3 regions of the Streptomyces sp. NRRL S-378 genome follow, and region 1 is predicted to be linked to each of the others. Evidence: riboswitches for the same ligand, from Rfam matches in the RefSeq annotation. Region 1 holds a riboswitch; each other region holds the start of a gene.
What was found. Region 1 has a riboswitch for cobalamin ahead of metE (5-methyltetrahydropteroyltriglutamate--homocysteine S-methyltransferase). Riboswitches for the same ligand answer to the same signal wherever they lie in the genome.
Positions count from the first base shown of each region.

Region 2: linked by a shared signal. The riboswitch ahead of IH80_RS0125120 (ribonucleoside-diphosphate reductase subunit alpha) and the one ahead of metE (5-methyltetrahydropteroyltriglutamate--homocysteine S-methyltransferase) in region 1 are both predicted to bind cobalamin.
Region 3: linked by a shared signal. The riboswitch ahead of IH80_RS0100170 (CbtB domain-containing protein) and the one ahead of metE (5-methyltetrahydropteroyltriglutamate--homocysteine S-methyltransferase) in region 1 are both predicted to bind cobalamin.

Region 1 is NZ_JOBX01000013.1:130,316-133,579, forward strand. Features, by position in the region: gene IH80_RS0112695 (FAD-dependent oxidoreductase) at 1-716, shown strand, start outside; cobalamin riboswitch at 851-1,077, shown strand; gene metE (5-methyltetrahydropteroyltriglutamate--homocysteine S-methyltransferase) at 1,192-3,264, shown strand, end outside.
Region 2 is NZ_JOBX01000039.1:43,073-46,336, forward strand. Features, by position in the region: gene IH80_RS0125105 (carbon starvation CstA family protein) at 1-423, shown strand, start outside; gene IH80_RS0125110 (YbdD/YjiX family protein) at 420-617, shown strand; partial or broken gene IH80_RS46225 (Uma2 family endonuclease) at 729-842, opposite strand; gene IH80_RS0125115 (GNAT family N-acetyltransferase) at 917-1,414, shown strand; cobalamin riboswitch at 1,459-1,588, shown strand; gene IH80_RS0125120 (ribonucleoside-diphosphate reductase subunit alpha) at 1,724-3,264, shown strand, end outside.
Region 3 is NZ_JOBX01000001.1:31,910-35,173, reverse strand. Features, by position in the region: gene IH80_RS0100185 (hypothetical protein) at 1-329, opposite strand, end outside; gene IH80_RS40505 (class F sortase) at 433-1,035, opposite strand; gene IH80_RS0100175 (hypothetical protein) at 1,290-1,532, opposite strand; gene IH80_RS0100170 (CbtB domain-containing protein) at 1,699-1,914, opposite strand; cobalamin riboswitch at 1,952-2,103, opposite strand; gene IH80_RS38665 (histidine phosphatase family protein) at 2,103-2,567, shown strand; gene pucL (factor-independent urate hydroxylase) at 2,637-3,264, opposite strand, start outside.

The sequences.
Region 1 (3,264 bases):
CCACCGGGGCGTTCGGCTCCAACACCGGTATCCAGGACGCCCACAACCTCGCCTGGAAGATCGCCGCCGTGCTGGGCGGCGCCGCGGGCCCGGGGCTGCTGGAGACCTACGAGGCCGAGCGGCTCCCCGTGGCGCGGGCGACGAGCGAGCGGGCCTCGGCCCGTTCCGCCGAACACAGCCACCCGGGGTACGAGCCGGACCCCGGGTCCGCAGCCGGGGCGCCGGCGCGCGGCGGCCCGCAGAACGGCGTCCTCTCCGTGGCCATGGGGTACGGGTACGGCCAGGGCGCGGTCGTGGGAGCCGACCCGGAGCTGCCGGTCGTGCCCGAACGCATGCGGCTGTGCGGGGACCCGGGCACGCGCGCCCCGCACCTGTGGCTCCGCGAACCGGCGTCGGGGGAGCGGAAGTCCACCGTCGACCTCTACGAGCGGTCCTTCGTCCTGCTCAGCTCCGAGGGCACCCCGTGGAGCGGAGCGGCCGGCTCGGTCGCGAAGCGGATGAACGTACGCCTGGACGCCTACGCGATCGGCACCGGCCCGGAGGCCGACCTGATCCCGGAGGACGGCGGCGACTGGGCCGCCGCGCACGGCACCACCGAGGCCGGAGCGGTCCTCGTCCGCCCGGACGGCTTCGTTGCCTGGCGCTCGGCGGAGGGCGTGGCGGACCCGGAATCGGTCCTCCACAAGGTCCTCACGACGGTGCTGCACCGCCACTGACACCCGGCCCGAAGGCGCCGGACGGGCGCCTTCGGGCCGGATCGGTTCACGGGATCACCGTCGAAGGACCTTTGCGCGTCTCGTCCCGCCTTCCGGATGTTGGACAACTCCACCCGTTGGCGGGGAAGGGCATCTACTCTGGCCGGGCAGCTGGTTCGCCCCGTCCGCCAGGCGGGATGCGTCGTAAGAGGGAACCCGGTGGGAGTCCGGGACTGCCCCGCAGCGGTGAGCGGGAACGACCGCCGTCATACGCACTGGGACCGGACCACGGTCCTGGGAAGCGACGGCCAGTAGGTGCCCGCCGGGAGACCGGCAGGCGTGCCCGCGAGTCCGAAGACCTGCCCGTTGCCCGCGTGCGACCCGTCGTGCGCGGAAACCCCGGTGACCTCGTGGGCGGGTCGGCGACACATCAGGCGGGCGACCGCGGGCGCGTACGCACAGGTACGCCCTCCCGCAACCGGTCGAGGTCCGTCCGATGCGTCATCCCTTCGCGCTCCCGACCCCCACCGGGGTCCACAGGAGACAGCTCGCGAAGGAGAGTTCCGTGACCAGCAAGACTCCCGCCACCGCCGTACGGGCCGGTGCGGCCACCGTGTACGGCTACCCCCGTCAGGGGCAGAACCGGGAACTGAAGAAGGCCGTCGAGGGCTACTGGAAGGGCCGGGTCGGCGCCGACGCCCTCCGGGAGACGGCCCGCGACCTGCGCCGGGCCAACTGGCGGCAGCTGGCCGACGCCGGCATCACCGAGGTGCCCACCGGTGACTTCTCGTACTACGACCACGTGCTGGACACCAGCGTCATGGTCGGCGCCGTCCCCGCACGCCATCGCGCCGCCGTCGAAGCGGACCCCCTGGACGGCTACTTCGCCATGGCGCGCGGCACCCAGGAGGTGCCCCCGCTGGAGATGACCAAGTGGTTCGACACCAACTACCACTACCTGGTACCGGAACTGGGCCCGGACACCGTCTTCACCGCCGACTCCTCCCAGCAGGTCGCGCAGTTCGAGGAGGCCCGCGCGCTCGGCCACACCGCCCGCCCGGTGCTGGTCGGGCCGGTGACGTACCTGCTGCTGGCCAAGCCCGCCCCCGGCGTGGCGGCCGGCTTCGACCCCCTCGCCCTGCTCGACCGTCTGCTCCCCGTGTACGCACAGGTCCTCGCGGACCTGCGCGCGGCCGGGGCGGAGTGGGTGCAGCTGGACGAGCCCGCCCTGGTGCAGGACCGCACCCCGGCCGAGCTGAACGCCGCCGCCCGCGCGTACCGCGAGCTCGGTGCCGCGGCCGACCGGCCGAAGCTGCTCGTGGCCTCCTACTTCGACCGGCTCGGCGAGGCCCTGGCCGTGCTGGCCAAGGCCCCCGTGGACGGGCTCGCCCTGGACTTCACCGGCGCGGCCGCCGCGAACCTCGACGACCTCGCCGCCGTCGGCGGCCTGCCCGGCAAGCGCCTGGTCGCCGGCATCGTCAATGGCCGCAACATCTGGATCAACGACTTCGAGAAGTCCCTCGCCACGCTCGGCACCCTCCTCGGCCTGGCCGGCAGCGTCGACGTGGCCGCCTCCTGCTCGCTGCTCCACGTGCCGCTGGACGCCTCCGCCGAGCGGGACATCGACCCGCAGGTCAGGCGCTGGCTCGCCTTCGCCCGCCAGAAGACCGCCGAGATCGCCACGCTCGCCCGCGGGCTCGCCCGCGGCACGGACGCCATCGCGGCCGAACTCGCCGCCAACCGGGCCGACCTGGCCTCCCGGGCCAACTCCTCCGTCACCCGTGACCCCGCCGTCCGTGCCCGGACCGCGGCCGTCACCGACGCCGACGGCCGCCGATCCCAGCCGTACGGGCGGCGGGCGCCCGCCCAGCACACCCGTCTCGGCCTGCCGCTGCTGCCCACGACGACCATTGGATCGTTCCCGCAGACCGCCGAACTGCGCACGGCCCGCGCCGACCTGCGGGCCGGCCGCACCGACACCGCCGGCTACGAGGACCGCATCAGGGCGGAGATCCGGGAGGTACTGGCCTTCCAGGAGAAGGCGGGTATCGACGTGCTGGTGCACGGTGAGCCCGAACGCAACGACATGGTGCAGTACTTCGCCGAGCAGCTCACCGGCTACCTCGCCACGCAGCACGGCTGGGTCCAGTCCTACGGCACCCGCTACGTCCGTCCGCCCGTCCTGGCCGGCGACATCTCCCGCCCCGACCCGATGACCGTCCGCTGGACCACGTACGCGCAGACGCAGACGGCCAAGCCGGTCAAGGGCATGCTCACCGGGCCGGTCACCATGCTCGCCTGGTCCTTCGTGCGCGACGACCAGCCGCTCGCGGACACCGCCCGGCAGGTCGCACTGGCCCTGCGCGACGAGGTGAACGACCTGGAGGCCGCCGGGACCTCCGTCATCCAGGTGGACGAGCCCGCGCTGCGGGAGACCCTCCCGCTGCGCGGCGCCGACCACGCGGCCTACCTCGCCTGGGCCACCGAGTCCTTCCGGCTCACCACCGCGGGTGTCCGGCCGGACACCCAGATCCACACGCACATGTGCTACGCCGAGTTCGGCGACATC
Region 2 (3,264 bases), on a different contig from region 1:
CCGCTGGTCTGGGACGCCACGGTGACCCTCACCGCCAGCTACCAGAAGGTCTTCTCCGAGGACGTGAAGGTCGGCTTCTTCGCCCAGCGCGACAAGTACCAGGCGGGCATCGACGCCGACAAGGTGCTGGCCCCCGCGAAGAACATGGACGACATGCACACGATCGTCACCAACGCCACGGTCGACGGCGTGCTGTGCGCCCTGTTCGCGGTCCTGATCATCGTGGTCCTCGCGGACGCGCTGCGTACCTGCGTCAAGGCCGTCCGCGACCCGGGGGCGGCGACGCTGTCGGAGGTTCCGTGGACCGAGTCGAAGATCGTCGCCCCGGCCGGCCTGATCGCGACCGCCGAGGAGCGGGCCCAGCTCGCCGCCGCGGCGGACCGCGGCTCCGGCGGCGGGCAGGTCAAGGAGCCGGTGGCGTGAGCACCGTGCGCAGCGTGCTGGCCAGGGCCCGGTTCTACGTACGGGAGTTCTCGGGGGAGGCCGCGTACGACCGGTACGTGGCCCACGCCCGCTCGCACGACCCGGACGCGGAGGTCCTCACCCGCCGCGCCTTCGAACGCGCCCGTACGGACGCCCGCGAGGCGGACCCCCGCGAGGGCTTCCGCTGCTGCTGACACGAACGAAGGGCCCCGCCGCGTCCTGTGGCGGGGCCCTTCGGCGTACCTCAGCGCACCCAGTCCTTGAGGGGTTCGGCCGGGAGGGTGATGGCCGTGCGGACGACGCCGGTGGACGGCGATGCCTGTCGCCGCGAAGGTGCGCGGCTTCTCGATCCGGTCGCGCCGCTCGGTGTCGGAGGCCCACGAGGTCACCTCAACGGCCATGAGGACCGGCCCGGGATCCACCCGCTTCCTCGACGGCGCTGTCTTTCGACGACGGCGCCGGGTCCCGACAGCCGTCCTGCACACTCGACCGCATGGACATGGTGATCAGAACGGCGGTGCCCGCCGACTACGCGGAGCTGGGCGAGATCACGGCGCAGGCCTACCTCGCCGACGGGCACCTGGACTTCAACGAGGACGACGCGTACCTCAACGTGCTGCGCGACGTGGCCGGCCGGGCCGCCCGGGCCGAGGTGCTCGTCGCCGAGCGCGACGGGCGCGTGCTCGGCGGGGTGACCTTCGCCGCACCCGGCAGCCCGCTCGCCGACATCGCCGGCCCCGACGAGGCCGAGTTCCGGATGCTCGCGGTGGCCCACGCGGCCCGCGGCCAGGGCGCCGGCGAGGCCCTGGTGAAGGCGTGCGTCGAGCGGGCGCGGGCCGTCGAGGGCGTCACGGCCCTGGTGCTCTCCACCCAGCGCGGCATGGCCGGGGCCCACCGGATCTACGTACGGCTGGGCTTCGAGCGCACGCCGGAGCGGGACTGGGCGCCCATCGAGGGCCTGAAACTCCTCACGTACCGACTCAAGCTGTAGCCACGCCGACACTACATGTGGGGGTTGCCGCACAAGGGCGCCCCCACATGTATGCTCATGCCTGCTGTCGCCGCAGGGGAATCCGGTGGGAATCCGGAACTGTCCCGCAACGGTATGAAGTGTCCGGCATCCGGACACCAAGTCCGATGACCTGCCGTCAGCGCGCCCGGATCGACCGAACCGGGTGCCGACACGTCCGGGCCTCGCGGTTGGGCCGGTGGACGCCATGCGGTGTGCCCGTTCCTGCCACGCCCGCATGCGCCCTCGCCCACCGCCGATGACCGGGCCGAGCGAGGGAGAGCTCCCGCCGTGACCATCGCGCCTTCCGCACCGCGCGCCGAGTCCGTTTCTGGCGACAACACCGAGGGCCCGGGGGCCACGCTGCTGCGTACCCTCACCGAACTGACGGCGGACCTCCCCGACACCGACCCCGGCCGCGTCGCCGCCGCCGCGCTCCGCGGCCGCAGCTCCGCCGCCGACGACGCCGAACTGCGGGGGCTGGCCACCGAGTCCGCCGCGGGCCTCATCTCCGAGGACCCCGCCTACTCCAAGCTCGCCGCCCGCCTGCTGACGCTGGCCGTGCGCGACGAGGCCGCGAGCCAGGGCTCCACCTCCTTCTCCGCCTCCGTCGAGGTCGGCCACCGCGAGGGCCTCATCGCCGACCGCACCGCCGAGTTCGTGCGCACGCACGCCGTCCGCCTGGACGCGCTGGTCGAGCACACCCTCGCCGAGGGCGCCGACGACCGCTTCGGCTTCTTCGGCCTGCGGACCCTGCACAGCCGCTACCTGCTGCGCCACCCCATCACCCGTCAGGTCATCGAGACCCCGCAGTACTTCATGCTGCGCGTGGCCTGCGGTCTCGCCGCGGACGAGAGCGTCCAGGCCGTCGAGGAAGTGGCCTCGCTGTACCGGCTGATGAGCCGCCTCGACTACCTGCCCTCCTCCCCCACCCTCTTCAACTCCGGCACCCGGCACCCGCAGATGTCCTCCTGCTACCTGCTGGACTCCCCGCTGGACGAGCTCGACTCGATCTACGACCGCTACCACCAGGTCGCGCGCCTGTCGAAGCACGCCGGCGGCATCGGCCTGTCGTACTCCCGCATCCGCGCCCGCGGTTCGCTGATCCGCGGCACCAACGGCCACTCCAACGGCATCGTGCCGTTCCTGAAGACCCTCGACGCCTCCGTCGCCGCCGTGAACCAGGGCGGCCGCCGCAAGGGCGCCGCCGCCGTCTACCTGGAGACCTGGCACGCGGACATCGAGGAGTTCCTGGAGCTCCGCGACAACACCGGTGAGGACCAGCGCCGTACGCACAACCTGAACCTCGCCCACTGGGTGCCGGACGAGTTCATGCGCCGCGTGAACGCCGACGCCGAGTGGTCGCTGTTCTCCCCGGCCGACGTCCCCGAGCTGGTCGACCTGTGGGGCGACGCGTTCGACGCCGCCTACCGCAAGGCCGAGGCCGACGGCCTGGCCCGCAAGACCATGCCCGCCCGCGACCTGTACGGCCGGATGATGCGCACCCTCGCGCAGACCGGCCAGGGCTGGATGACCTTCAAGGACGCCTCCAACCGCACGGCCAACCAGACCGCCGAGCCGGGCACCGTCGTCCACTCCTCGAACCTGTGCACCGAGATCATCGAGGTCACCAACGACGGCGAGACGGCCGTCTGCAACCTCGGCTCGGTCAACCTCGGCGCCTTCGTGCTCCCGGAGACGGGCGAGATCGACTGGGAGCGCCTCGACGAGACCGTCCGCACCGCCGTGACCTTCCTCGACCGCGTGGTGGACATCAACTTCTACCCGACCGAGCAGGCCGGCCGCTCCAACGCCCGCTGGCGCCCGGTGGG
Region 3 (3,264 bases), on a different contig from region 1:
TCGGCCGCCTCCCCTCGGGGCCCGCGCCCCGGGGCGTCGCCCTGTTTCACGTGAAACAGGGCGAGCGGGATCCGCTGCACACAGGCCGGCCCGCGCGCGGCCGCACGGACGGCCGCGCGTGCCTCGGGATCGGCCGCGGGATCGGACTGGCCCTCCGTGGGCTCGGCGGGCTCGCCGGGAGCGGTGGGCTCCGCGGGGGCCGAGGAGGCCGGGCGGTGCTCCGCGGCGGCCGCTCCTGCCGGACCGGCACCGAACACGCACAGCAGTACGACGCAGGCTGCGGTGAGCGCCCTCGTCAGTGCCGTGCGTGCGTGTTGCCTCCAGGTCATGCGAGGGGTGTGCCCCGCCACGCCGGAGGACTCCCGTACGGACCCCCAGAAGCCTCCGACCGGGGGACGAAGAGACTCCCCTCGGCTGACAGGCCGCCAGGGGTCAACTGCTGCTGCGGTGCCCGGTCAGGCGGGCCAGTACGGCGGTCTCCCCGCCGATCACCCGCAGTTGGGCGTGGCCGGGAGACTCCTCGCGCCCCGGCGCCCTGCCGGGCGAGACCCCTACGACGGTGAACACGGCGGTACGGCGGTCCGCGCGCGGGATCTCGATGGTCCGACCCCGGCGCAACTCCCCCAGCCGCAGGCCCGTTCCGGTGACCACCGCCGTTCCGGCAGCGCCCGGCGCCGGTCCTCCGGAGTCCCAGGCCGCCTCCTCGCGGTCCCCGCCGAACGGCACGTCGACGCCCAGGCTCGGGATGCGCAACCGCAGCGGCCGGGCGGCCCGCAGGGGCCCGGAGACCGTTCTCAGCGGCCCCGCGGCGGCCACCCTGCGCGGCCGGGTCACCTCACCGGGGTCGCTCCCGCCGGACTGTTCCAGCTCCCGTACGAGACGGCGGTGGCCGGAGAGCCCCAGCGCCCGCGAGGGCAGTGCGTCGTCGGTGGTCGCGGCTGCGGGCGCGCCGCCCTCGGTCCGCTGCAACACCACGACGGTGGTGGCCAGCAGAGCCACCGTCAGAGAGGCGACGACCCACTTGGCGCGGGGCATGGATTCCCTCCTGTCCGGCTCGTGCGGCCGGGTCATGTGAGCAGTGGACACTTCCTCTGCCCATCGGCACACCGTGAAACACGAGAGACTGACATGGAGTCACGGGCGTGTCGTCGCACGATCGGGGAGTCTTCGCAGTTCGCGCCGGTCGGGCCCACTGGCCGCCGGGGGCGGCGCGGATACGCCCGAACGGGTGAGGGCCCGACGGCGCCGGCGGTGGGTCCGGCGGCGCCCGGCGGCCCCGGCCGGAGAGGTCACATGACGACGGCCGCCGTGCCCGCCCCCATGAGCGCGGCGGCCAGGTGCATGGCCGGATGGCCGTAGTCGCCGTACCAGAGATGGCGGGCCAGACCGCCGAGCGCCGCCAGCGCGGCGATGATGCCGATCTGGCCGAACAGCGTGATGGCGCAGCAGGGGGCCAGGAGCAGCAGGAAGGAATTCAGCCAGAAGGGTGCGGCACCCGTCCAGCCCCGCCATTCCCTGATCGCCGTCGCCATGGACCATCGGCCTTTCATCGTCAACTCGTCGGCTGCACAGCCTCCTTGGGCGCGGGAGCGGACACAAGGGCCCGGTCGGCTAGAAAACCGAAGGCCAGGCCGAAAGTCGTCCACACCGTGGTCCGCACGGCCGGGGACGCCGGAGGGCGGTGGCCGGGGAAGCGGATCAGTGGCAGGGGAACCCGAGCAGGTGGCGGCCGTCGTGCAGCCACTCGTGGATCGTCTCGCCCTCGAAGACGGCGGTGGCGCCCTGCTCGGCGCCGACGAAGTAGAGCAGGACGAGCATCAGGACGCCGACGAACGCCGCCCAGGGGGCGAGCGCGGAGAGCGAGAGAGGAGTGAGGGCGGGGGCGTTCGTCGTGGGCACGACGGAGTTGGCCATTGCAGAACCTCCAGAGGGAACACGCGTCCCGGTCAGTGGTGCGCTCGACGACGGCGGCGGGTCTGACTTGCCTCCCCTCCGGGAGGATTCACAGTGGCGCGACCGTGCCGGATTCTCACCGGTGCTTCCGCCGTACCGTCGTCATGGACTTGTCTCGTTCATGACGGTACCGCGCTTAGGCTCCCCTCATGAAGAGTCAGTCGGTGCGCGTCCATCTCGTGCGCCCCCCACTGGACACGGCTGCCCGCCAGGGCCGCTTCGGCCATCCGCGGCCGTGTCCCGGCCACGAGGGCCTGCGCGGGCCGGACACCGGGGAGTGGGCCGGCCGCACCCTGGACGAGGTGGCCGCGCAGGCACCGCAGGCCCTGCACGCGTGGCTGACGGACCCCGGGTACGCGCCGCCGGGCGGGGAGTCCGTGGACGCGCTGATCGCCCGGGTCGGGGCGGAGCTGGCCGGCCTGGCCCCGGGCACGTACCGCGTCGAGGTCGACCAGGCCGTCGTACGGGCGGCCGTGGTGCACGCCCTGGAGCTTCCGGCGGCGGCCTTCTGGCGCCTCGACGTGCGGCCGGAGTGGGTGACCACCCTGACCGGACGGGCCGGGCGCTGGAACCTCCTCGTGGGCCGGCCGCAGGACGAGCTGCCCGACGCGTAGCGCGGAACCGGGTCCGGACCCCGCGACGCGGTCCGGACCCGGCTCACGACCGGCGCGGAGATCGGCGCGTTACGCCACGATCCAGTCGGACGTCGCGATGACCGGCTGCACGCCGTCACGGTGGACGGTGCCCTCGATCAGGCCGTACATGCGGTCCGCCGCGAAGTACACCTCGTTGTCGTTCTTGAGGCCGAAGGGCTCCAGGTCGACGAGGAAGTGGTGCTTGTTGGGGAGGTTGAGTCGCACCTCGTTGACCTTGGGGCAGTTGTCGAGCACCCGCTCGGCCATCTGGTTCAGGGTCTGCTGGAGCGAGTACGAGTACGTCTCCGCGAAGGCCTCCAGCATGTTCTTGCGGACCTTCTTGTACGCCTGGTCCCAGTCGTACCCGGGGTCGTCGGCGGCCAGCGCCGAGTGCGCCCAGCGCGCGGTGACCTTGGTCGCCAGGATGCGGTCGTACGCCTCCTTGAGCGTCGTGTACTTGTCCTTGATGTACCCGTGGAACTCGGAGTTCGTCGAGTTCATCACCGTCAGGTCCTTCAGGCCCGAGATGACCTGGAGGCCGGTCGTCTCGCTGTACGTGATCTGCGCGGTGCGCACCTCCTGGCCCTTGAGGGCGAAGGAGTGCTGCTCCTTGCGCGTCGGGACCGGGATGCGCTCCCAGGCGAATTCCTCGATGCGGATCTGGGCCTCGCGGATC